One region of the Mesobacillus stamsii genome, then DNA from elsewhere that is predicted to be linked to it. Evidence: predicted binding sites of a transcription regulator. Region 1 holds the regulator's gene; each other region holds the start of a gene.
What was found. Region 1 encodes Rex, which represses fermentation and respiration genes when NADH is low (regulators of the CRP and FNR family bind a similar motif). Its sites were predicted from a motif close to TTGTGAAATATTTCACAA; they were not measured.
Positions count from the first base shown of each region.

Region 1 (4,226 bases):
GCTGGTTGTGATAGCCAACTGAAAGGGCGTCCACTCTCAAGACATCATTTCCGCTCTGGCGCTCGATCTGGAAGCTGAAGGAAGCGGATTTTTCGTCAGCTAACGGCCTGTCCACTCGGTCTATCTTCTCTAACTGCTTCCGGCGACTTTGGGCGCGTTTTGTTGTCGAGGCCCTGGCAAGGTTCCGCTGGATAAAGTCCTGAAGCTTGGAGATTTCATCCTGCTGTTTTTCATAAAGCTTCAGGTCGCGTTCGTAATTTGCGGCTTTCTGATGCAAATACGAACTGTAATTTCCTGGGAATTTCGTCAGCTGATGGCGGGAGATTTCGTATACCTGGTTCACTACCTTATCGAGAAAATAACGATCATGAGAAACAATCAAAATGGCCCCATCATAGCCTTGAAGATACTGTTCAAGCCAAGAAAGTGTATCTATGTCAAGATGGTTTGTCGGCTCATCAAGGATCAAGATGTCAGGATGCGTTAATAACAGCTTAGCGAGTGCAAGCCTTGTTTTCTGTCCACCGCTTAAAGTGGAGATTTTTGTGGAATAATCAAAAGACTGAAAGTTCAGGCCGTGAAGGACCGAACGAATATCTGCTTCGTATTGATAACCGCCTTGCTCCTTGAACTGAACTTGACAAAGGTCATAATCTTTCAAAATTCTAGCATACTCTGCTTCATTGGAAAGGATTCCAGGATCAGACATGGTCTCCTCAAGCCGCCGCAGCTCTTTTTCCATGCTGCGCAATTCGTCAAAAACAGCGAGCATCTCTTCCCAGATGCTTTTCTCGGATTCCAGTCCGGTATTCTGGGCAAGATAGCCGATCGATGTGCCTTTCGGGCGGATGATGTCTCCACCGTCATGTGATTCATAGCCAGCAATGATTTTCAGCAGGGTTGATTTTCCAGCACCATTCCTGCCGACCAGGGCAACTCGATCATTAGTCTGTATTTCAAACTTAATATTCGCTAAAATAAGATCAGCCGCAAAATATTTTGAGAGCTGATTAACTTGTAATAAAATCATTTTTTTTTTCACCTCTAATGCCTTATGGATAGTGTAACCCAAACTAAAGGGCTCGGCAATATTTGCTTGTGAGGGGAGACATTCAGCCTTAACATGTAAGGATAGAAACAAAGTTCACACACAAGTTTGTGAAAATAGTGTATTATTTGGTTGAAAGGAGCTTGAGCATGGCAGAATTTACGCATTTTAATGATGAGGGAAGAGCGAAGATGGTCGATGTCAGTGAAAAACCAGAGACCGTCCGTACGGCAGTTGCCCATTCAAGCATTACCGTTAATGAAGATATATATGGCAGAATTACCGAAAATAAAATAAAAAAAGGCGACGTACTAGCGGTCGCTCAGGTTGCTGGCATCATGGCAGCCAAGAAGACTTCCGAGATTATTCCTATGTGCCATCCGATTCCCTTAACAGGCATAGACATTTCATTTGCTTGGGAGCAAAATGGGAGTGACTATACTCTCGCAATTGCTGCAGCAGTTAAAACGAAAGGAAACACAGGTGTAGAAATGGAAGCGTTAACAGCAGCATCTGCATGCGCGCTGACTGTTTATGATATGTGCAAGGCCGTAGACAAAGGCATGGTGATTGGCAAGACATATCTTTTAGAAAAAACCGGCGGGAAAAATGGTGATTTTAAGCGAGATGAGAAGATAAAATAGAAATACAAACAGGGTGGAGGATTTGAGAATGACCAACGATGGAATGAAGATTCCGCAAGCAACGGCAAAACGTTTGCCTCTCTATTACCGATTTTTATTGAACTTGCATTCTTCAGGCAAGCAAAGGGTTTCGTCTGCGGAACTGAGTGAGGCTGTCAAAGTAGATTCAGCGACGATCAGAAGGGACTTTTCCTATTTTGGGGCTTTGGGCAAAAAGGGTTACGGTTATAATGTAAACTATCTGCTGACTTTTTTTCGAAAGACGCTGGACCAGGATGAACTTACAAAGGTCGGTCTAATCGGTGTCGGAAATTTGGGCACCGCTTTTTTGAACTATAATTTTTCCAAAAACAATAATACGAAAATTAAAATTGCCTTTGACGTTGATCCGAATAAGGTGGGAACACAGATTGGCGATGTACCAGTCTATCACATGGATGATCTTGACAAGGTTCTTATAGAGGAAGGCATTCAGGTTGCAATTCTGACGGTGCCCTCCACCGTGGCACAGTCGATTACGGACAGATTGGTGCAGGCAAATGTAAAGGGAATTCTTAACTTTACACCGGCAAGGCTGAATGTACCGACTTCCATCAGAATCCATCATATTGATCTCGCAGTAGAATTGCAATCGTTGATTTATTTCTTGAAGCATTATCCAACCGACGCGGAAATAACGGAAGTGGAAGAATAAAAATAGCTCCTTCAGATGAAGGAGCTATTTTTTATTCTGGTTATTCTTCAGTTTGAAATGGAACAGGACCATTCTGATGCCGGACCCAAAGTCGAATGTTGCAAGGGCTACGAGCAAATAGCTGAAAAACCCCCAGCCTGTTTCGTTGACATTCTGGATCGCGAAATAGGTAAATAAGCTGCCTAACAAGATATAGACAACGCCTGAAAATATAGGCGATTGCTTCATGACTTAAAATCCCCCAATAAAGCTTTGAATTTTTTCTGCTTCTTTTATCATTCTCTCAATGTCTTCTCGAAATACCGATTGAAGCATAACAACCATTGTATTCATTGTAACATGGGCAATGATCGGCACAATGATCCGTTTTGTTTTCACATATAGAAAGGCAAAAGTGAATCCCATAGCTGAGTATAGGATCACATGTTCAGGCTCCATATGGGCCAACGCAAAAATAACGGAACTGATCAAGGCGGCAAAGAAAAAGTTCATTTTCTGGTGCAGTCTCCCAAAAATAATCTTTCGGAAGACGATTTCCTCTAGAATTGGACCAATAATCGAGCTGACAAGGATGACAACCGGGAATTGTGTAATCAGTTTGATGATTTGCTGAGTATTCTCTGAGCCCATTTCAATTCCCAGCATGCTTTCTATAGTACCTGCAATCGACTGGGCAAACAAGGCAAGAAATACCCCGCCGAATGCCCAGGCAGCCGAGCTTGCCGGTGAAGAAGCGTCGCGAAAATCAGTGTCCTTCGTTCTTTCCTTCCTTAAAATTAGAAGGATGATCAAGAGTGTCAGTGAAAAGCTGATCACTAGCCAGTATGGAATCGCGAGGGTTTGCATTTCCTCCAGACTTTTTCCCATGGCAGTTCCGATAAAGACAACAAACGGTACACCGACCAAGCTGGAAATCTGCATGACGATATAGGCAATAATGACGAACCAGTATTCCTTTTTCAAAATGAAAACTCCTTCTAGTAGGATCGGTTTATTTGAAGATGTGCAGCTATTATAGAAATGCTATCTATCCATTTTACTAGTAAGTGTTGGGAAAGTTCAAATATCAGGTTGTCTTCTAACTATTTTTAGCAAAATTCCAGGGAACAGGCGGTCATATAAGCGATCCCACATAAGAATAAGAAAGACGGTTTAGAAGCTGTTTAGAAAATTTTATAAAAAAATTATCCTTCCTGCTTGCAAAAAAAATCGAGATTCATTATTATATAAATTGTGTTAGCACTCTATAAAGGTGAGTGCTAATAAACAAGAATCTACATATAATTTGAGGAGGTTGTTTCACTTGATCAAGCCATTAGGAGATCGTATTATTATCGAGCTTGTTGAGTCTGAAGAAAAAACTGCAAGCGGTATCGTTTTACCCGACACAGCGAAAGAAAAACCTCAAGAAGGAAAAGTCGTAGCTGTTGGTACTGGCCGTGTACTTGAAAACGGAGAGCGCGTTGCTCTTGAAGTTGAAGTCGGAAACCGCATCATCTTCTCAAAATACGCAGGCACAGAAGTGAAGTATCAGGGAACTGAATACCTGATCCTACGTGAAAACGACATTTTAGCAGTAGTAGAATAGAATAGCGGAAGCGCCAACGTCTCGAGGGACTAGGCGCTAAAGCTAGACACAAACAAAAGTGTAGAGATTCATATAACAAATAAAAATCCTAAGGAGGTTTTTCTACCATGGCAAAAGAAATTAAATTCAGTGAAGAAGCTCGCCGCGCGATGCTTCGCGGCGTAGATTCTCTTGCAAATGCAGTAAAAGTAACTCTTGGACCAAAAGGACGTAACGTGGTACTTGAGAAGAAATTTGGTTCACCATTAATCA
Region 1 covers NZ_JAUSUN010000025.1:4,261-8,486, forward strand. Annotated here, with positions in the region: gene J2S25_RS15990 (ABC-F family ATP-binding cassette domain-containing protein) at 1-1,030, opposite strand, end outside; gene moaC (cyclic pyranopterin monophosphate synthase MoaC) at 1,198-1,692, shown strand; gene J2S25_RS16000 (redox-sensing transcriptional repressor Rex) at 1,721-2,386, shown strand; gene J2S25_RS16005 (YdiK family protein) at 2,411-2,614, opposite strand; gene J2S25_RS16010 (CPBP family intramembrane glutamic endopeptidase) at 2,618-3,349, opposite strand; gene groES (co-chaperone GroES) at 3,690-3,974, shown strand; gene groL (chaperonin GroEL) at 4,082-4,226, shown strand, end outside.

Region 2 (4,226 bases), on a different contig from region 1:
TAGGCTAAACAGATTTCCTTCATAGCCGTTTGCGCCAATCATCAAGCCGCGATATAAGTTGGCAAAAGTTACCCCAAACAAGAAGGCAACTAAGAAGCTGCCGGCAAAAAAACTCCATTTGCAGACTGCCTGCCAGGTGGGGTTGTCATCTTTATGCATGAATTCGAGTCCAACTGCCCTTATGAACAAAGCAATCAAGACTAGGTATAACGGCGTGTACAAAAAGCTGAACATATCAGCGTAGACGTCCGGGAATGCTGCGAATGTCGCTCCCCCAGCGGTAATCAGCCAGACCTCGTTTCCACCCCAGAATGGTCCGACTGCTTCCTGGAGCTGGTTGCGCTCCTGGCGGTTTTTCGCCGTGAAAGGCAATAGCATTCCAGTTCCAAGTGTGTATCCGTCTAGAATGAAATAGATGGTCCAGATTAATCCCCAAAGCCCAAACCAAATGATCGCCAGTGTATCATGAGACATGCTTCACGCCTCCCCCAAGACTATAGTGAGCCTCTGATTCCGGCCCTTTCTTCGCATACTTAACGATTAAATAAACATCGGCTACCAGCAAAACTGTGTAAAAAATGATAAGTGCCGCCAACGAGAAGACTATTTGTGAGCTAGCAATAGGAGACACACCATCTGAAGTTTTCATCAATCCATAAACGACCCATGGCTGTCGTCCAGCTTCTGCGACCATCCATCCAGCATTGATTGCTAGGTATGGCAGGAGTACCGAATAAAGGACAAGTTTCAAGTATTTCGGTGAAGTTTCCAGCTTGTTTTTCCGGTACAAATACAATCCATACCATGATACAGCAAGAAAAAAGATGCCGAGTGCAACCATAAGCCTAAAGGCATAAAATACCAGTTCAATATTTGGCTGCTCATCCTTCGGGAGATCATTAAACCCGGTTACCTCCCCGTTAAATGAATTTGTGTAAAGAAAGCTTCCGATCTTCGGAATGCTGATCGCTGCGAATGCATTCCGCTGATTTTCCTGATCAGGAATTTGAATTAGATGGAACGGCATGCCCTTCTGTGTTTCCCATACTGCTTCCATCGCCGCTCCTTTTGCGGGCTGCATCTTTGCCGCAAATACGCCTGACTGATGGCCGATGAACGGAGTCAGCGTAGCCGAAAATAGCGCCATGGCCAACCCATATTTAAACGATTTCTTATAAAAGGCTGTTTCATTTTTCCTCAGCAAATGATAGGCACTGATGGCCATCATGAAAAATGCCCCTACGATATATGCACTGACGACTGTATGTACGAACATATACCAAGCATATGGATTGGTGACGAGCTCCGCAAAGCTGTTCAGCTCGACCCGACCATTATTCAGGACATAGCCGACGGGATTTTGCATAAAACCATTTGCAGTGATAATCCATAGTGCGGAAATATTCGTACCGAGCGCCACCATCCAGATAGAAACCGCCCGCAGCTTTGGCGAAAACCTGTCCTTGCCGAACAGCCAGATGCCCATGAATGTCGATTCAAGGAAAAAAGCGGCCAGAGCCTCGATCGCCAGCGGAGATCCGAAAATATCTCCCATATATTTTGAATACTCCGACCAGTTCGTTCCAAATTGGAACTCCATCGTAATGCCGGTGATCACCCCAAGAACAAAGTTGATTGCGAATAGTTTTCCCCAATAATCCGCCATCCGCTTATACGTCTGATCCAGTGTACGGGCATACTTTGTCTCCATGATGGCAACAAGAATGACCAGCCCCAGCGTCAGCGGTACAAACAAGAAATGATAAAACACGGTAACAGCAAACTGGATCCGGCTTAATAACAGGACCTCATCCATTTTTGGTACCTCCCAAATTAAAAGTTTGTGAAAAAAACAACAATATCTTAATTCTATTTTAAAAAAAATTTGTGATTGATAACGAAGATTTTTGTAGACATTTTGTGACATTATTGTGATGCACGTCACTATATTAGAATACCGAGCAAACTGCGCCCGGTTAGTTTGGATTTAACTAATTCCATCAGTTTATGAACGCTGATTTCATTTGAGACAGTCCGGACATTATTAAAAAAATCAAAAAAACAGGCCCTATATTTTAGGGCCAGCTCTAGTTAAATTTTCCCAATATTTGACGGATCAGTGCTGATTCCAGGCTGGCCTGGCATCCAGTTTGCCGGTACGCCTTCACCAGTTTGTTTTGCAAATTGCAGTGCCTGAAGGATTCTGACATGTTCCGGAAGATTCCGGCCTACATCATCAGGATAAGTCAGCTTTGTTCTAATGATTCCTTCCGGGTCGATGAATACCGATGTCCTGAAACTTGCCCCGGAGGCAGCATTAAGAACCCGGTATGCCCGGCTAATGACCTGGGTTCTGTCACTGACCATTGGGAATATTACCTTTTTCAAGGAAGGCGATGTTTCTTTAAACACCCAATGGCTGTAAATACTGTCGGTACTGATCGACATCATCTCTGCTCCAAGCGCCTTAATATACGGATAAATGGCAGCGACCGCCGCCAGTTCTGTCGGTCAGACAAAGGTGAAATCGCTCGGGTAGAAAAATAAAATAACCCATTTCCCCCGATAATCCTCCAAATTCATTTTTTTGATATCCCCATCGATAATCGCCTCTGCCGAAAACAGGGGGGCCTGATCATCCAGGTTTGCACAAAAAATAGTCGGATACTTTACTAAATCTTCAGCATAAAGTTTTTCATCCATACAAGCACCCTCCTTACTTAAAATTTGTCTCTATCCAATCTTATGCTATTCATTTTTTATATTTCGGGTTCCATCAGGAAAAACTATTTTGACAAGAAAGGAGGATTCATGAATGAGCAGAGGCAAAGAATTCAACCATAAGAAAAAAGGTCATCCCGGTGATTTACCTGAAGGTGCATTTACAGCTAAGCGGCCTGAAACTGAGGCGCAGGAAGACGAGGAATTCCTGGTTGTCCAGGAAGCTTTCAAAAATCGTATCGAGAAAGAGGAAAGATAACTTATTTTTAGAACCTGGCAATCGCCGGGTTCTATTTTTGAAACTTTTCGTATCAAAATTCGTATAGTTATTCGTACACCATTTTTTATCACTCAGTATACAAATTTGGGGAGGAAATAAAATGATCGTATCCACTACATCCACATTGCAAGGCAAAGAAGTAGAAACCTATTTGGGGATTGTCTCTGGGGAGGCCATTATGGGGGCCAATGTCGTGCGTGACTTTTTGGCAAGCGTCACCGATGTGATTGGCGGCAGGAGTTCCGCATACGAAAGCAAGCTTGCGGAAGGGCGCGAAATCGCGATTCGCGAAATGGAAGACAAAGCCCGCCGCATGGGAGCTAATGCGATAATCGGCGTCGACCTTGATTTCGAAACCCTGCGCGAAGGCATGATGATGTGCATCGCCACCGGAACTGCAATCAAAATAAAGGAATAATGTTGAAAAGGACCTGGCATGCTGCCCGGTCCTTTTGCGTGAAACCATCAATCTTGCCGCTTTTTAAAATTGGCGATCACCATCCCGCCGCCTACTACTGAATCATTTTGGCGATCGAAGCCAAGTTTCTCATACAGCTTTATTGCTGGTGCATTTGCAGCGCCGGTTGAGACAATTATTTCGGAGAAGTTTTGCTGTTCCAAATATGCAATTAGCTTCCTGGCAATTCCTCTTCGGAAAAAGTCTGGATGGACCATCATTCGGTGAATATCCATCACTTCCCCGTCTTTTTTAAAAGAAACCGCACCAGCGAGACTGCCATCGATATAACAGCCAAGGAAGGTTTCGCCACAATTTTGCAGCTGCTCGAATGTTTCCTTTAACGGGGGTATTTCGTCCGAGCCAATTAAGTCTGCTTCCATCCTGTATGACTTTCTCTGCAGTTCCAGGATTTCAGCGGCTGCCTTTACATCAAGCAGCTCAATTTCCCTGATGACAGGCAGTATTCCATATTCATTGATTTTGTTTAAGATCAACTCGGGCCTTCCTTGAAGATCAGGGAGATTGTCCAATGCAAAAAAGCGGAGCTCCTTGCTTTCCCCATCGAGTATTTGCAGCTCGCCCTCCCAATCAGTGCATGCGTACAAGGCGATCGCGTTATAGATTTCGTCGCCGTTTGGATATTGAAAGTAATATTCCTCACCAGCAATCACATTCAAAAACTTCAGTTTATGAAGGACAAGTCCTGTTTCCTCAGACAGTTCTCTGCGGGCTGTTTCCTCAAAGCTTTCGCCCGGTTCCATTGCA
Region 2 covers NZ_JAUSUN010000029.1:7,468-11,693, reverse strand. Annotated here, with positions in the region: gene cydB (cytochrome d ubiquinol oxidase subunit II) at 1-474, opposite strand, end outside; gene J2S25_RS16885 (cytochrome ubiquinol oxidase subunit I) at 464-1,816, opposite strand; gene J2S25_RS16880 (peroxiredoxin) at 2,092-2,703, opposite strand; gene J2S25_RS16875 (hypothetical protein) at 2,816-2,980, shown strand; gene J2S25_RS16870 (YbjQ family protein) at 3,102-3,419, shown strand; gene J2S25_RS16865 (GNAT family N-acetyltransferase) at 3,467-3,955, opposite strand; partial or broken gene J2S25_RS16860 (NUDIX hydrolase) at 3,941-4,226, opposite strand, start outside.
Region 2: a site for Rex is predicted at 1,930-1,947, ahead of J2S25_RS16885 (cytochrome ubiquinol oxidase subunit I). Genes of this name have one in related genera too.

Region 3 (4,226 bases), on a different contig from region 1:
AACAGAAGAAGTAGACTTTTTCAAGCGAGCAGAAGCGCAAATTCATGAAAATGAAAAAGTAAGAACGCTTATTTCTTCGATAAAAGGTCTCCAAAAACAAGCGGTGAACTTTCAGCATTACGGGAAAACGGAAGCGTTGAAGAAGACGGAAGAAAAAATCGCCGCTCTAGAAGCAGAGCTTGACGCAATTCCGGTTGTACAGGAATTCAAGCAATCCCAAATTGATGTGAATGATCTGCTGCAAATGGTTGCGACAACTATTTCCAATACCGTGACAGACGAAATCGTCGTATCAACAGGAGGAGATCTCCTCAGCGGTGAAACTGGTGCAGCACGGAAGAACGGAAAGAGCTGCCATACCCATGATCATTAAGCATTGAGTTAAAACAAGGCACCTGTTTCCTTCAGGTGTCTTTTTTATTCCAATCAATTGTTTCAACTTCTACATCAGTTTCTCCCTAAATACATATGAAATCTCCCCTCGCTTGCTATCAATCGGGAACATTCATCTCCTGTGGGCATACAATGAACTATGCCTAAGTTTTTCACAGCGGTTCTAATTTTATCGCACACTAGTCTAATATCACGCATAGGATGAATTGAAAAAGATTGAGGAGGTTTCGCTCGCATGGGAGATTACAGAGAGATTATCACGAAAGCAGTTGTAGCGAAAGGACGTAAATTTACACAGTCCAATCATACGATCACCCCAGCGCATAATCCAAGCAGCATTCTTGGCGCTTGGGTCATAAACCATAAGTACAAGGCGAAAAAAGTAGGGAAAGTGGTGGAGGTAAACGGGTCATACGAGGCAAACATCTGGTACTCCTGTGATGATAACACAAAAACAGAAGTAGTCACCGAGAAAGTAACTTATTGTGATGTCATCAAGTTAAAGTACCGCGATCCGGATTGCATGGATGACCATGACGTACTCGTTGAAGTTCTTCAGCAGCCTAACTGCATCGAAGCCGTCATTTCTCCAAATGGCAATAAAATCATTGTTCACGTCGAACGGGAATTCCTAGTCGAAGTTATCGGTGAAACAAAGGTTTGTGTCGTTACTCACCCAGACGGATGCGACAGTGACGAAGACGAGTGGGGACACGGAATCGATGATGAAGAATTTGAAGACTTGAACCCAGACTTCCTGCTTGGTGAGGAAGAATAACAACGAACTAGGAAGCTTCTACTTCCTAGTTTTTTTTTTAAAAAAGTCGTTTACGCTTTCGATCCATCTGGAAGCCGCTTCTTTTCTCGAATAGGTGCTTACAGAAAGAAATTCGGTTTATCACCAGAGCTACAAATCGGACATAATTCTTCTGCCCCTTTCCAGGAAGGGAAGTTAGTGTGACATTTTTTACAATTAGCTTGGACGAGCGAAAAACTTTCTTCCTCACTTATGTGAACATTATCAGTGATTTGCACCGCTTTTTCTCTGCAAATATCGCTGCAAAGTCGGCATCCACAGCAGTTATGGTCTGTTAGCTTGAGTGAGTCTTCAGCAATGCGGAATACATCAGAAGGACAAATCATAAAACAGGCTTTGCATAATGTACAATCTTCATGATTCAACTTTATCTTAAAAAATGACCAACCTTTAAATAGGTTTGAAGTTTTGAAACTGTGTTCATTGAACCGCCATTTAATTGGCGTCAAAGATGTAAGAACGGTATTTTTGCTATTGGAACCAATTCTGGCAAAAAAAGCACGCCTTGATATCATTTGCGGATGTTCGCTCTCTGCTTCCACATGTTCTACAAAGGATAGTTGCTCAAGCTCCATTTTCGCAAGTATGTTATTTACCCGGCTCACTACCTCGCTAAGTTCTTCGTTAACAGAAGATTCATGGATAGATCGTATTCCTTTTTTATGATAATAAAGGAGCTCTGCGACTGTGGGTAATACATAGCCATTCTCCAGCAATACATAATTCCGGATGATTCTCCTGGATGGAGATTTGCCTTTGATCGCCTGTACCGGACAAACCGTGGTACAAACACCACAGATTGTGCACAGGTGGTTGCTAATAGTTATTTCTCCATTAACAACTCTTATTGCTTCAGTTGGACATTTGTCTATGCAGGTTGTACAGGAACTCATAGGACTGATTTTTCTTGTACACGAGTAAGAAATTTCCAATTCATAACTTAAGCTCTCAATCCAATTGCCAATTAGCGACATGGAAGGTCACCCCAATATTCATTTTAAGTATCATTCCTTTCGCTGCGCTCAAGGCACAATACTACTTCCTTATTATTTTACGATGAAAGTCTGTTAAAAAAGGCGTGTTCGTCAGAAATTCATCTAGATGTAAAGGAATGTTCACAAAACAACTAACATGAATTTGAAAAAAAAAGCAGAAAATATCGGGTTTAACACAGGAAATGATGGGCCGATCAGTGAAAAACCCTATGACTGATTAGGTGAAATCCTTCACATAGTAAGTGGTCATTCTCCACATAATGTTTATTGTTTCACAAACTTTGTTGCCATATAGTGAAGATGTAATCGAAAGGTGGTGTAATCAGATGATAGCGTCAATGGAAAAAAGAGCAGGATCGGCGATGATTTTCACTATTATTGCAGACTTATTTAAGCCGCCTACTATGGAGACATGGCAAGAAATCGAGGATAACCAGCTACTGAATAAGCTGGAGAGAATGGCCAGGGATTTATATGGTATCGAATTCCCATTAGACGGAATCTTACCTGAAGACTTTGAGCATTTTTGCGAATTACATAAAAAGGTGATTGGGTCTGTAGCAGAGAAAGCAGTTCTCCCGGTAGAGTCGCTGTATAAACCGTGGACACAGGATGAAACTTGTACTCTTCCATTCGCCCGAGAAAAAGGCTATCTGCAAGGGGATCCTACCATGCATATTGCCTTCCTTTTAAATGAGCTGCAAATAGAAATTCCTAGACAGTACAATGGTATCCCCGATCATTTGTCTATTTTGCTTGAGCTGGCAGCGTATTTCCTAGAGCATGCTCCAGAAAAATTCAGTAGGGAGTTCATGGAGGACCACCTGGACTGGCTACCTGATTTTAAAACAAAGCTGAAGGAAAAATCGGCCCATCCTTTCTATGAAGGGATTACTGATTTTTTAATAAAAGTAATAGAAGCACAGAAAAATGATTGATGGAAAAGGTCAATGAAGGTGGTGGTGCTTTCTGTGCGAGCAATGATGCAATTGCCAGAGGGAGAGGCCAGTTTGAATTTGTACGAGGCTGTCTGCCTAACGGAAGGCGGGGACGGGTCAAGAGAAAAAGGAGGGCTAGTATCATGCTAGAAACAAAACTATCAAGGCGAGGATTCATTAAAGCTTCTGCCGCAACAGCTGTCCTGGCATCAGCGGGGACGGTTGGTTTTAATGAGTGGTCGAAAGAATATGTGAAAGCAAGTGCTAACACGAAAATTAAAGAGATTCCTAGTACTTGCAATGCATGCTCAAGCAAATGCGGAATGGTTGGACATGTAAAGAATGGACGATTATGGAAGCTTACCGGGCATCCAGATCATCCTTATTCCAAAGGAAAACTTTGTGCCAGAGGCCATGGATATGCAACAGTTGTATATTCTCAAGACAGGCTGACCCAGCCATTGAAACGATTAGGAGAGAATAAATTCGAGCCGATCACCTGGGAGCAGGCCTATAAAGAGATTGCTGGAAAATTGACACAGATCATCAAAGAGCATGGTCCCCAGGCAGTTGCGTTAACAGAAGATCCAAGAGCTTCAGGGAAATTCTATTCGCCAAGATTCATTAATGCGCTTGGCTCAGCCAATTATTATACACATCATGTAGTTTGTTCCAACTCAAGAGATGCAGGTTTTCTTCATACGGTTGGTGTAACTGCAACAAGTGCTGACATCAGCAATGCAAAATACATCATGTTCATTGGCAGGAGCTATGGAGATGGGATTCGTCCGAGTTCGGTCCAGTCTTTGGCAGCCGCCCGGGACAATGGGGCAAAGATAGTCATCGTGGATCCTCGATTGAATAATACGGCTAATCTCGCAACAGAATGGCTGGCAATTCGTCCAGGAACCGACCTTGCCCTCGTGCTGGCAATGTCACATGTTTTAATCAAGGAAAATCTCCACGATCTGAATTTTATTAAAACATACACCGTTGGTTTTGAAGCATATGCCAAAGAATTAGCAAAATATACTCCGCAATGGGCAGAGGGCATCACGGGAATTCCGGCTGCTGATATTAGCC
Region 3 covers NZ_JAUSUN010000003.1:53,908-58,133, reverse strand. Annotated here, with positions in the region: gene J2S25_RS02950 (YlbF/YmcA family competence regulator) at 1-373, shown strand, start outside; gene J2S25_RS02945 (outer spore coat protein CotE) at 629-1,171, shown strand; gene J2S25_RS02940 (4Fe-4S binding protein) at 1,270-2,184, opposite strand; gene J2S25_RS02935 (TorD/DmsD family molecular chaperone) at 2,532-3,143, shown strand; gene J2S25_RS02930 (molybdopterin-containing oxidoreductase family protein) at 3,287-4,226, shown strand, end outside.
Region 3: a site for Rex is predicted at 2,425-2,442, ahead of J2S25_RS02935 (TorD/DmsD family molecular chaperone). Genes of this name have one in related genera too.